Regions from separate parts of the Providencia sp. PROV004 genome, predicted to be linked through region 2. Evidence: predicted binding sites of a transcription regulator. Region 2 holds the regulator's gene; each other region holds the start of a gene.
What was found. Region 2 encodes CRP, which controls carbon source genes, mostly activating them, when cyclic AMP is high. Its sites were predicted from a motif close to ATGTGANNNNNNTCACAT; they were not measured.
Positions count from the first base shown of each region.

Region 1: the regulator CRP is predicted to act here: its motif matches at 1,732-1,749, upstream of FVA69_RS10285 (sugar transporter).
Region 3: the regulator CRP is predicted to act here: its motif matches at 2,001-2,018, upstream of FVA69_RS07695 (NupC/NupG family nucleoside CNT transporter).

Region 1 is NZ_CP042859.1:2,311,146-2,315,420, forward strand. Features, by position in the region: gene FVA69_RS10270 (alanine/glycine:cation symporter family protein) at 1-644, shown strand, start outside; gene FVA69_RS10275 (hypothetical protein) at 843-1,121, shown strand; gene FVA69_RS10280 (DUF2594 family protein) at 1,298-1,519, opposite strand; gene FVA69_RS10285 (sugar transporter) at 1,889-3,088, shown strand; gene FVA69_RS10290 (SMR family transporter) at 3,227-3,559, shown strand; gene FVA69_RS10295 (DUF333 domain-containing protein) at 3,607-3,906, shown strand; gene FVA69_RS10300 (FdhF/YdeP family oxidoreductase) at 4,195-4,275, shown strand, end outside.
Region 2 is NZ_CP042859.1:343,027-347,301, forward strand. Features, by position in the region: gene FVA69_RS01515 (hypothetical protein) at 1-951, opposite strand, end outside; gene FVA69_RS01520 (hypothetical protein) at 1,119-2,096, opposite strand; gene crp (cAMP-activated global transcriptional regulator CRP) at 2,236-2,868, opposite strand; gene FVA69_RS01530 (OsmC family protein) at 3,225-3,626, shown strand; gene FVA69_RS01535 (phosphoribulokinase) at 3,717-4,275, opposite strand, start outside.
Region 3 is NZ_CP042859.1:1,774,725-1,778,999, reverse strand. Features, by position in the region: gene FVA69_RS07705 (MarR family winged helix-turn-helix transcriptional regulator) at 42-458, shown strand; gene FVA69_RS07700 (DUF3820 family protein) at 455-670, opposite strand; gene FVA69_RS07695 (NupC/NupG family nucleoside CNT transporter) at 752-1,936, opposite strand; gene ligA (NAD-dependent DNA ligase LigA) at 2,212-4,230, opposite strand.

The sequences.
Region 1 (4,275 bases), 2.0 Mb from region 2:
CCTTTAACCCAGTTGCTGCCCAAGGTGGGTTTGCGGGGGCGGCAGTATGGGCTGCAATCCGTTTTGGGGTTGCACGAGGCGTATTTTCCAATGAAGCTGGTTTGGGTAGTGCACCTATCGCCCATGCCGCTGCAAAAACACAAAACCCTATTCGCCAAGGACTTATTGCGATGTTAGGGACATTTATTGATACTATCATTGTGTGTTCTGTCACGGGGTTAACTATCATTATAACTGGTGGGTGGTTGACTAGTGAAACAGGAGCGACATTAACCGCATCATCATTCCAAACGGCAATACCAGGTGGAAATTATATTGTTGCTATCGCATTAGCCATATTTGCATTTACCACTATTCTGGGTTGGAGTTTTTATGGCGAAAAATGTGTGCAATATTTATTTGGGTTGCGTGCGATAAAGCCATATAGAGTGTTATGGTTGATTGCTTTACCTATCGGTGCAACACAATCACTTGATTTTGTTTGGTTATTGGCAGATACATTAAATGCCATGATGGCGATCCCTAATTTGATTGCCTTGTTGCTGTTAAGCCCCGTTGTTTATCGGTTAACACGTGACCATATAAATGATGTGAATGCAGACAGCATTGATATGGCAAAACAGTTCTACGACAACAAATCATAAACCAGCGATAATAAGCTTCATTTTAATAGTGAAGCTTATTATTTCGTCAATATCTCCCGTTATTCATCAATCTTCTCTATGGATAGTATGTAAATCATATATTTTTATAGGTAAAATCACGGAATTGCCTTAAATGCGCTATGCTTATAATAGATCGTGTAAACCATACGTATTTTATAAATTAAACAAGGGGATAGAATGGATATTCTTGAGAAAACGTTATTATTTGGTAATGATTTTTTGACAACGACAAACCCCGCTAGGTTAGTTCCGTTTAAATTTGAGATCTATCGTTCTGAGCAAGGTTTTTACCATCGGGTGTATAAGCAAGTTGGTATGTCAGGGGCTAACTTTGGACAAACGTTTCAAGTGTGGGCTTTTGAAGAGCAAAAAAGTTGGGATAAGCAAACCGACGATACAACAGTTGATGAATACATTCAGCATTGCCAAGATATTTATAAACGCAATAATACATAAGCTGTAGAAAAAAAAGCCCCCTTCATAGGGTTCTGAAGGGGGAGCTAAATGAATAAAGAATGGTTTAATTCATGAATAAAGATAGATGATTTTCACGATTAAAACTTAGTTATTTGTGCAGTTTAAACCACTTAACAGTAGGTATATCCTTAAAATAGCATTTATCGCTAAATAATCTATTGGCGATACCCTGTTTTTATCTGTTCTAACGTATTTTTGTAGGTTTCTGCTTGCTTTTCGTCTTCCATTTGTGCAATTTCGCGCTGCATCTTAATTAAGATTTTACCTGCATCCGCTTGGCCGATAGCTTTTAGCATATGTGTCAGTAAATTTTTAAGACAAGTCACTTCATCCGCTAAAGTATTAACGTTAGGTTCAGTTGGAAAATGGTTTTTCATTAAAGCGGTCCTTTGAGCATAAAAAATAATAGTGAGATTGTAGCATAGAAAGTAATGCGATGTGTTTTCAGATAACTGAATGTAATAAATATTCAGGTAAGTGGCTTAAATTTAAACAAATAGTTAAATGGTATAGTTGGGGAAATAAAAATAAGTAGGCATGATATTTTTCTTGCCAATAGATCAAGGGAACCTTTATGAGTAATGAAAAATTGTGATACAATTCACAAAAAAGTGTTGTTAGCAATATAGATTGCTCAGTAACGACTCAATCCTGTACTAAATACCAATATCCTTTCGCAGCATTTTTTACATACGGTTAAGCCGTTGGCATCTATTATTTGTGGGAAAGTGAAGGCTAAGAGAAATATGACGCAAGTTTCTAGAAAAACAGCTTGGATCCGTGTAATAGCATTAGCAGTTGCTGCATTTGTTTTTAACACAACAGAGTTTGTGCCTGTTGCATTACTCAGTGATATTGCAAAAAGCTTTGACATGACGGTCGCACATACTGGATTAATGATAACAATCTACGCGTGGGTTGTGGCTTTGATGTCGTTACCTTTGATGCTATTAACCAGTAAAATAGAGCGTCGCAAATTATTAGCTTTCTTATTTGTTATCTTTATTGTTAGTCACATCATTTCAGGGTTTGCGTGGAGTTTTGATATTTTAATAGCAGGGCGTATTGGTGTCGCTTTATCTCACGCAGTCTTTTGGTCAATTACGGCATCTTTAGCTATTCGGGTTGCTCCTGCGGGTAAAAAAGCTCAAGCACTTGGGTTATTAGCGACGGGAACGGCATTGGCAACAGTATTAGGTCTTCCTCTTGGCCGTGTAGTTGGGCAATTCTTAGGTTGGCGAGCGACATTTTTAGGTATTGGTGTTATAGCATTGTTCACTATGGTTGTGTTGATTCGCTTTTTACCACGCTTACCAAGTGAACATTCAGGCTCGTTAAAAAGTGTGCCGATGCTATTCCACCGGCCAGCACTCGTTGGAATGTTTGCGTTAACCGTTTTGGCAGTTACTGCGCATTTTACGGCTTACAGTTATATTGAACCTTTTGTTCGCGAAGTTGCCTTACAAAGCCAAAACTTTGCCACTTTACTACTACTGATTTTTGGTGGAGCGGGTATTGTTGGAAGTGTAATATTTAGTCGCTACAGCAGCAAATTTTCATTATCATTTTTACCTGCAGCAATCGCATTTATGACGATTTGCTTATTATTATTGATGCCATTAGGTAGAGATGTTTGGTCGTTGATTATGTTATCAGTGTTCTGGGGAATGGCCATGATGTGTATTGGTTTAGGAATGCAAGTTAAGGTCATTGATTTATCTCCAGATGCCACCGACTTGGCTATGTCAATTTTCTCTGGAATTTTTAACATTGGCATTGGTGCTGGCGCACTGTTAGGCAATCAAGTTATTGTTCATATGGGAATGACCCAGATTGGTTATATTGGCGGTGCGATTGGTGTCATAGCATTCATTTTGTGTGTCTTTTTATTCAAGCGCTATAGTGAGTCTCTTAACGATAGAGTAGACGTTGCCGCAAATCACTAACTCGCATTCTCATCATGAAGTCGAGATGAAAGCTCTGTGTTATTTTAATGATAAACAGAGCTTTTTATCGTTATCTGAGTAAATAATCAAAAAAGTGATAAGTTTTATCATAACTAATTCTAATAACAAGGAAATATAATGAAGGGGCTGGGTTTTTTATTAATGTCTATTATTGCCGAAGTTATTGCAACGACAACACTGAAGGCGTCTGATGGTTTTAGTCGTTTTTGGCCATCGTTGATTGTTATTATCGGTTATGCAGTCTCTTTTTGGGGGCTTTCGCAGGTAGTAAAAATCATGCCATTGGGTATTGCTTATGCAATTTGGTCAGGTTTAGGGATTGTATTGGTTTCTGTCGCTGCAATTTTTATTTACAACCAAAAACTCGATTTACCTGCAATTATTGGTATGCTATTAATTATTATTGGTGTCTTAGTCATCAATCTATATTCAAAAAGCGGCGGGCACTAAACGGTTATTGCAGAATGTTCAGGCAGCATCTTTGGAGAAGCAGGAAAATGTGGCATAGGGTTAATCAATTTTTTAAACCAGTACTAACAATGTTACTCACTGGGGCTATATCTGTCATGCTATCTGCGTGTGGTAGCTCAAACATAGATAACTCTGTGGAACATTCTGCGAGTCAATATGCTCAACAAGTGGTCAATTTAGGCCCTGGGGCACAAGAGGCCTGTGTTTCAGCGGGTGGGTTACCAGCGCTCACATTAGAATTAAATGGGTCACAAACAGCTGTATGCCAATTTGCGAATGGTAAACGTTGTGCTGTTGACATTATACAATCGGGTGCTTGTATATAACTCTTCTTTTTATGAAGTTAATTAACCTTTTATTAATCATTAATATGAGGTTAATTAACTATATGTATTCATTTAAATTAGTTTTGTTTTAATATTTATCTTTTCATTTATTGAGTTGTATTTTCATTTCTTATTCTTAAGTCGTCTAATTACGAGCATCTATTTAAGTGCTTATTTTAATTATTGATATTTAACGATGATATTACTAATATTAAATAACAAAGAATATTTTAGATAATTATAAAAGCACATATAAAGACATTTACATTTATTAAAGAGTAATGCCAAATGAAAAAGAAAATTGAAGAGTATGATGGCCCCGCTGCCGGTTGGGGGGCTGTAAAAGCAGTTGCAGAAGCATTACGTGGC
Region 2 (4,275 bases):
CGAATCTTCCATTTCATTGGTTTCGGGCTTCGCTAAAAAAGTTAATTCGTCATCAAAATCAAAGTTATGGTCCTCATCATGATAAATAGGGGTACCATCTTCATCACAGATAATTAAATTTTTTTTAATTATTGACTCTTCTGGGGTTACGCTGTTTTTTTCTTCCATTAATTTTTTCGATATTTGACTTTTTTTGGGGTTAATGGATTTTTTATTATAGTTATTTAACGTTATATTATGAATTTTGTTTTTAATATCATCTAATTCTTTAATTAATAAATTTTTAATGATTAATTGTAAATTAATTAATGATTTTAAATTTTCATTTTGGTCTTCCACCCCAAATGTATTTTCTATCTCTTTATATGATGACTCTAATATTTCATGTTTTTTTTCAAGATAATAAATCCCTCTTATTTTTGACTCGTTTTTTATCTCTAATTTTAATTTGTATATATCATTTTTTAATTGTTCTTTAGTTTCAATTAATTCTATATTTTTAATATGGTATGTGTAATGGTCTATTAGGTCATTCTGTTCTTTAATTATTTTATTGTTGACTAATTCTTCTACATAGGGCTTGTCTATTTTTAATGCGTTACTTATTTTTCTATTAATTTCATCTTTAGTGTTTTTTACTGTTGGGGATATTTCAAACGACTTTTTAAGTAGTTCATTTTCTAATGATATTATTTTATTTTGATTTAATTCGACTTTTAATCGTGAGTTATTCTCATTTTTTTTGGTTTCTATTTTTTTTAACTCTAAGTAAAACTTTGAATCCATATTTACTTTGTTTTTTTTGTTAAAACTAAATAAATGAATGAAATTATTCAATCTAGTATTACGTATTTTCTTAATTATTGGGAAATAATTTTCCGCTATTTCTAATGCTATGTTTTTTTTAAAGATGGGATTGCTTACATTTCTATTGATGGTGTCTATGTGCATGAGAGATCCTTAATTATCAATTAATGCTATTTTGGGTTGTTTTTAGGTTAGTTAATATAATAAATCGATGTTTATGATTATTTATTTACATGTGTGTGATATTTGTGTTTGGATTTGTTCTAGCCAATGCAAATATTTTAATTGATTGAATAATAAGTCGATTTTACTTATTTTATTATTGGTGACTTGTAAAGTGCTAGTAATTGAGAGTTAGTCTTCATTTGGGCGTCTATTTCAGCGATTATTTTTATATGGTTATTCATTTCTTGGGTAAATTGGTATTCTTTTTCTATTATTTTTAATAAATCAGAACTATTAACTAAAATTTTATTTTTTGCTAAGTTATCTTTGCTAAGGCTGGTTTTCTGTGTGGTAATTTTACTCGATAAATTATAATGTTCTTTTATTCGTTGTGCTCTTAGTAATGATGACTTTGTTTGCGGTATATTTCCCTTGAACTCAAAAGTGGTTTTTGGCAAAGAGGTGATTCTTTGATTAGGCCGATTTTCTTCACAAATTTTGTAATGTATATAAACTAATTTCTTATTAAATTTGCTTTCTGTTTTATATTTTATACCCACGGAAGGTAGTGTGATATGACGAATAGACTCTTGAATGATTTGTTTTTTTAAAGGAAGCATTGAACCATTTTTATTAGTTAGAGGTTTAGGTAATACAAATTTTTTTATAATCTCTTTTTTTTCTTGTAGACTTTTATTGTTAATGCCAGGGATTCTAATATCGCGATATAAAAAATCAGCATATTCAGCATTTTTTTTGGGGAGTTCTTTGTATTGGTCAAGAATAACTCTATTTTCTTTTATTAATGAGTCTGTACTTTGCTCAGAAAGAAAAGTAGATGAATATTTTCCGTATAGCTTAATTTTCAATTGATTGACTTTTTCGTAAAATTCACCAGTGCTTAAACACTTAATATTATTGGTTTCTTCTAAGTCGCTCTCATAGGCGGAATCAATACTCTCAGTGCTACAGGTACGAGTTGGTTTTAGCTGGTTATTCGTATCAAGTGGACTTTTTTTCAGTGAAGAGGTAATCGTAAAAATTTTTTTGATGAAATCATCGGAATTAATGATTTTTTTGAAAATCGTCGGATTACCCGATAAATAGCCTAATGTAATGGTCATAAATATTTCCCTAATTAATAAGATAATAATTATTATTCTATAAGGGGAAGTGATAAAGAGAATATAAAGAAGCGATTTTATTAGAATTTAATATGATAAATAAATAGCCCAGCCAAAGGTGGCCAGGCTGAAAGGTTAATTAACGAGTACCGTAAACAACAATGGTTTTACCATGTGCAGAGATCAGGTTTTGGTCTTCTAACATTTTTAGAATACGGCCGACTGTTTCACGGGAACAACCCACGATTTGGCCTATTTCCTGACGAGTAATTTTGATTTGCATACCGTCTGGGTGTGTCATTGCATCAGGTTGTTTAGCTAAGTTTAATAGCGTTTGAGCAATACGGCCTGTAACGTCTAAGAATGCGAGGTTACCGACTTTCTCAGATGTTGTTTGTAAGCGACTAGCCATTTGCGCAGAAAGGCGCATTAAAATATCAGGGTTTACCTGAATTAATTGACGGAATTTTTTGTAAGAAATTTCAGCAACTTCGCAGGCTATTTTGGCTCTAACCCACGCAGTACGTTCTTGCCCTTCTTCAAATAACCCAAGCTCACCAATGAAATCCCCCTGATTCAGGTAAGAGAGGATCATTTCTTTGCCTTCTTCATCTTTAATTAAAACAGCCACCGAACCTTTAACGATATAGTAAAGGGTTTCTGCTTTCTCACCCTGATGGATAAGAGTGCTCTTGGATGGATATTTATGAATATGGCAGTGTGACAAAAACCATTCAAGAGTAGGGTCTGTTTGTGGCTTGCCGAGAACCATTAGCGTTATCCTCTGTATGTTATTGCAGCCATTCAGAAAAACATACTAGAAAGGCTGGCTTTAAAGTCACTAGCTTAGCATATTAATTTGCCTTATATACCTTTAAATAATCTAACAGCTGATTGCTTCAGCGTTTTTGATTGCTTTGGGTAACGCAAATTGATATCAACACTATAATATGATCAATTAAACCGTTGAGTTTTGATCTTAATCCTATCAACTAAGTATTGTTTGTAGCATATCCAATAAAGAAAGTCTTCCCTGTATCGCTTCAGCCAAATAAAGTTGATATAACATTCATTGTATCTATGGAACAATGTAGCCTTTAAACCGATTTCATTTCAAGGGGAAATATAATGGAAGCAAGAGTTAAGTGGGTTGAAGGACTTTCTTTTCTAGGGGAGTCTGCGTCTGGGCACCAAGTGATGATGGACGGCAATGCAGGTGATAACGCCCCAAGCCCAATGGAAATGGTGCTAATGGCTGCGGGTGGTTGCAGCGCGATTGATGTCGTTTCGATTCTACAAAAGGGCCGCTATGATATTACGGATTGTGAGGTGAAATTAACCTCACAGCGTCGCGAAGAAGCCCCTCGTTATTTTGTGAAAATCCATTTACATTTTATTGTAACAGGGAATGAATTAACGGAAAAAGCGGTCGAACGAGCCGTTCAACTTTCTGCTGAAAAATATTGTTCAGTCGCATTGATGTTAGAGAAAACCGTTGAAGTCACACACAGCTTTGAAATAAAAAACTAAAAATAAATTTAATTTTTATTGGTATATTTGAATTAAAAGATGCTTACCTTAATTAATGATAAGCATCTTATTTATTAATCAAAAAATAATTTAATTGTTGTCCTTTTGATTAATTAGTTTTTCGACTATTGGCGCCATAATTAATTCCATGGCTAAACCTAGTTTTCCTCCGGGGACGACAATTGTATTCATTGCAGAAATGAAAGAGCCAGATATCATTGATAGCAAATAGGGGAAATCAATTTGCTCTAGCCCACGAAAGCGGATCACAATAAAGCTTTCATCTTGTGATGGAATAGCTTTAGCCGAAAATGGGTTAGAGGTGTCTACCGTTGGAACGCGTTGAAAATTGATGTGAGTGCGAGAAAATTGTGGCGTGATGTAATTAATATAGTCGCCCATAGAACGCACGACAGAGTCCATAACGGCTTCACGGGAGTGCCCTCGCTCTGTCGTATCACGGATTAATTTTTGGATCCATTCTAGGTTGACTATAGGGACAACACCGACAAGTAAATCAACATGTTGTGCGACATTATGTTCCGGTGTGACAACACCGCCATGTAGCCCCTCATAAAACAAAATATCCGTTTTATCTGGCAGCGGTTCCCAAGGGGTAAATGTCCCGGGCTGCAAGCCATAAGGTACC
Region 3 (4,275 bases), 1.4 Mb from region 2:
CAATATATACTCAACAGATTGAATATTACGGGATCGTCATAATGCCAAATTCTCTTGAAGATGCGCTTTCTCTACTGCAATGTACGCTAGTTGCACGCAGAGTTAGCTTTACCCCTGAACAAATAACTTGGGGCCAATATGATGTGCTAGAGATATTGAGATTAAAAGGAGACTTAACACCAAGCCAGTTAAGCCAAGCACTTGGCCTTTCTCGCCAAAATTTATCGAAGTTTCTTCGAGTTCTGAAATATTATGAATTTGTCGAGCAATATCAATCTGAAGAAGATAGACGGGAACTGATCACCCATTTAACCGACAAAGGGCATCATTTTTTGCAGCGTGCAGCCACAGGACGTGCTGAAAACGCGGCTAAGGTCAAAGCAGCATTAACCCCCCAAGAGCAAAAGTTATTTATTACTTTAAGCCAGAAGATTACTCACGCACTGGGGCACGATTAACCCCTCTTTAAAGGCTTTACAAGTCCTTCTAAGCCTTCTATTTTTAATCCTAGAGTCATCTCCATTAACTGCCCTAAACGTCCAGCAGGAAACTCTCCTTTCTTATAGAACCATAATAAATATTCTTCGGGTAAATCAATTAATACGCAGCCTTTATATTTACCAAATGGCATATAGGTATTGGCCATATCGATGAGATCTTGTTTTTCCATTATTAGTTCTCTTTTGTATCAAAGCATAAAAAAACGGCGCTCATTTGAACGCCGTTTCTTAATCTAGCATGTTTTAGTGGATTACAAAACTAACCCGACAACGGCTGCAGATAAGAAGCTAACTAAGGTTGAACCGTACAGTAATTTCAAACCGAAGCGAGCCACGGTATTACCTTGTTTCTCATCTAAGCCTTTAATCGCACCCGCAATAATACCGATGGATGAGAAGTTAGCGAAAGAAACTAAGAATACAGATAAGATACCAACAGAGCGCTCAGATAACCCACCAGCAATCGCTTGTAAGCCGTCCATCGCAACGAATTCATTTGTTACCATTTTCACTGCCATAATTCCGCCAACCTGTAAGGCTTCATCAGCAGGAATACCAAGTATCCACGCAAACGGATAGAACACGTAACCTAACATGGTTTGGAAGTCGATACCGAATACGGCTGAGAAAATACCGTTAATCATCGCAATGAGGGCAATAAAACCAATTAACATCGCTGAAACGATAATCGCTACTTTAAACCCAGCAAGAATATATTCACCTAACATTTCAAAGAAGCTTTGCCCTTCATGCAGGTTGCTCATTTGAATATCTTCTTCACCTTCCGGTGGATACGGGTTAATCAGTGAGAGTATAACGAAAGTACCAAACATATTCAGAACCAATGCAGCGACCACGAAACGTGGCTCTAACATGGTCATGTATGCCCCAACGATAGACATAGATACCGTTGACATGGCTGTTGCGGCCATGGTGTACATTCTGCGGTCTGACATCCGGTTCAATTGGTCTTTATACGCAATAAAGTTTTCTGACTGACCCAATAACAATGAGCTGACTGCGTTAAATGACTCCAATTTCCCCATACCATTCACTTTCGATAGCACGGTACCGATGATACGGATCACGATAGGAAGAATTTTGACGTGCTGTAAGATCCCGATCAATGCAGAAATAAAGATGATTGGGCATAATACTTGTAAGAAGAAGAACGCTAAGTTGCCTTCAATCATACCGCCAAAAATAAATTTGGTCCCTTCTGCTGCATAGCCTAGCAAGTGGGTAAATACCCCTGCCACACCAAGAACAAATGATTCGCCAATATTCGATTTTAAGAACAGATAAGCTAATGCAATTTGAATAACCAGTAGTTGAACAACATAGCGAGGGCGGATCCCTCTACGGTTACTACTGGCTAAAATAGCAAGAGCAGCTATTACTACTAAAGATAAAACGAAATGCAGGATCGAGGTCATATGCGACTCCAACAAATTTAAGAATCAGTCTATGTGCATATTCTATGTAATAGACAACATTTAAATGAGACGGAGGTCACATTAATATGAAAGCTTACTAGGTGTATTTTGCAAAAAGAAGAAGGGGATCACGTTTCAACTATAACAAATCCTAGTATTCGCTTTTTTTGCACAGAAATTTTACTGAGAATTTAAGTTAAGACTTACAACAACCTGCGTACAAAATTGTTGCCTACAGAGATTGTAGGCAACTAAGCCAAATTGAATATAGTTCACTATTGAATATTCAGCAAACGAATCAATTCATTTTCATCTATAACACGTATGCCAAGTTCATTTGCTTTCGCTAATTTAGAACCTGCAGCCTCACCAGCAATCACCAAATCTGTTTTTTTAGAGACGCTTCCTGAAACCTTTGCACCTAAAGCGACTAATTTGTCTTTGGCTTCATCACGCGTCAAGATACTCATTGACCCTGTTAGCACTACCGTTTTACCTGCAAATGGGCTATCAATTTCTGCACTGTTGACGACTTTTACTTCAGGCCAATGAATATTTGCCTTAGTCAGTAAATCTTCAATCACCGCTTGGTTATGAGGTTCGCGGAAAAAATTGACCACATGCTTCGCGACCACATGACCAATATCTTGAACCGTTTTTAGTGACTCTTCATCTGCCGCCATCACGGCTTCAAGTGTGGTGTAATGCGCGGCTAAGTTTGCCGCCGTTGCTTCACCAACTTCACGAATTCCAAGGGCATAAATAAAACGAGCTAACGTCGTTTGTTTAGACTTATTGAGTGCATCAACCAGATTTTGTGCCGATTTCGGCCCCATTCTATCCAAGCCTGTTAAGATACCCGCACTTAATTGATATAAATCTGCCGGCGTTTTGACATACTCTTTTTCAACTAATTGGTCGATAATTTTATCGCCCATGCCATCGACGTCCATTGCTCTGCGTGAGACAAAATGTTTCAGTGCTTCTTTGCGTTGTGCCCCACAAATAAGCCCACCTGTACAGCGCGCTACCGCTTCGCCTTCGATTCGTTCGATATCAGAGCCACATACTGGGCAATGAGTTGGAAAAACAATTTCCCGGCTATCTGCAGGGCGGTTATCAACCACAACACTGACGATTTGCGGAATAACATCTCCGGCTCGACGAATAATAACCTTGTCACCAATATGCACACCAAGGCGTTCGATTTCATCGGCATTGTGTAAAGTCGCATTGCTGACAACGACGCCTGCAACTTGCACGGGCTCTAAACGCGCGACAGGCGTGATAGCCCCGGTACGCCCGACTTGAAATTCAACATCTTTTAATAATGTCACTTGTTCTTGCGCTGGAAATTTAAATGCGGTCGCCCAGCGAGGTGCTCGAGAAACAAACCCTAACTCTTCTTGAATCGCAATCGAGTTAACCTTAATAACCACACCATCGATATCAAAGCCAAGGTCAGGTCGAACTTGCTCAATTTCATGGTAAAAATCCAATACTGCCTGATGACCAACACGTAATTGAACATAATCACTAACCGGTAAACCCCATGCCTTGAATTGCATTAAACGGTCATAATGTGTATCCGGTAAAGAGCCTCCTTCCACAAGCCCCACACCATAACAATAAAAAGTAAGCGGCCTTTTGGCGGTAATACGTGGGTCTAATTGGCGTAAAGAACCTGCTGCTGCATTACGTGGGTTTGCAAAGACTTTGCCATCCGTTTTGCGTGCTTGCTCATTAAGCGCTTCAAAGCCTTTTTGGGGCATAAAAACTTCCCCACGGATCTCAACGCGATCAGGAATATTGCTTCCCGTTAAACGCAATGGGATAGCACGAATGGTTCGAACATTCGCAGTAATATTTTCGCCTACGGTTCCATCGCCCCGAGTCGCGGCCTGTACTAGCTCACCGTTTTCATACAGCAAACTGACCGCTAACCCATCTAACTTGAGCTCACAACAAAAAGTCAGTTCTTGATGATTTTTCAAGCGATCCCTGACTCGCTTATCAAACGCAAGATAGCTTTCTTCATCAAAAACGTTATCTAGCGACAACATAGGAATTTCATGGCGTACGGTATCAAACGCAGCTAATGGTGCAGCACCAACACGTTGAGTCGGTGAATCACTGGTGACAAGTTCAGGATGCTGCGCCTCTATCTCTTTTAGACGTTGCATTAACTTGTCATATTCCACGTCTGGAATTTCAGGCGCATCTAATACATGGTACTGATATTCATGATGACGTAACTGCTTTTTTAATTCGTCTATTTCTTGTTTGGTAGTCATGATTCACTCATACAGATAAAAAACCCCCAATTAATGGGGGTTTTG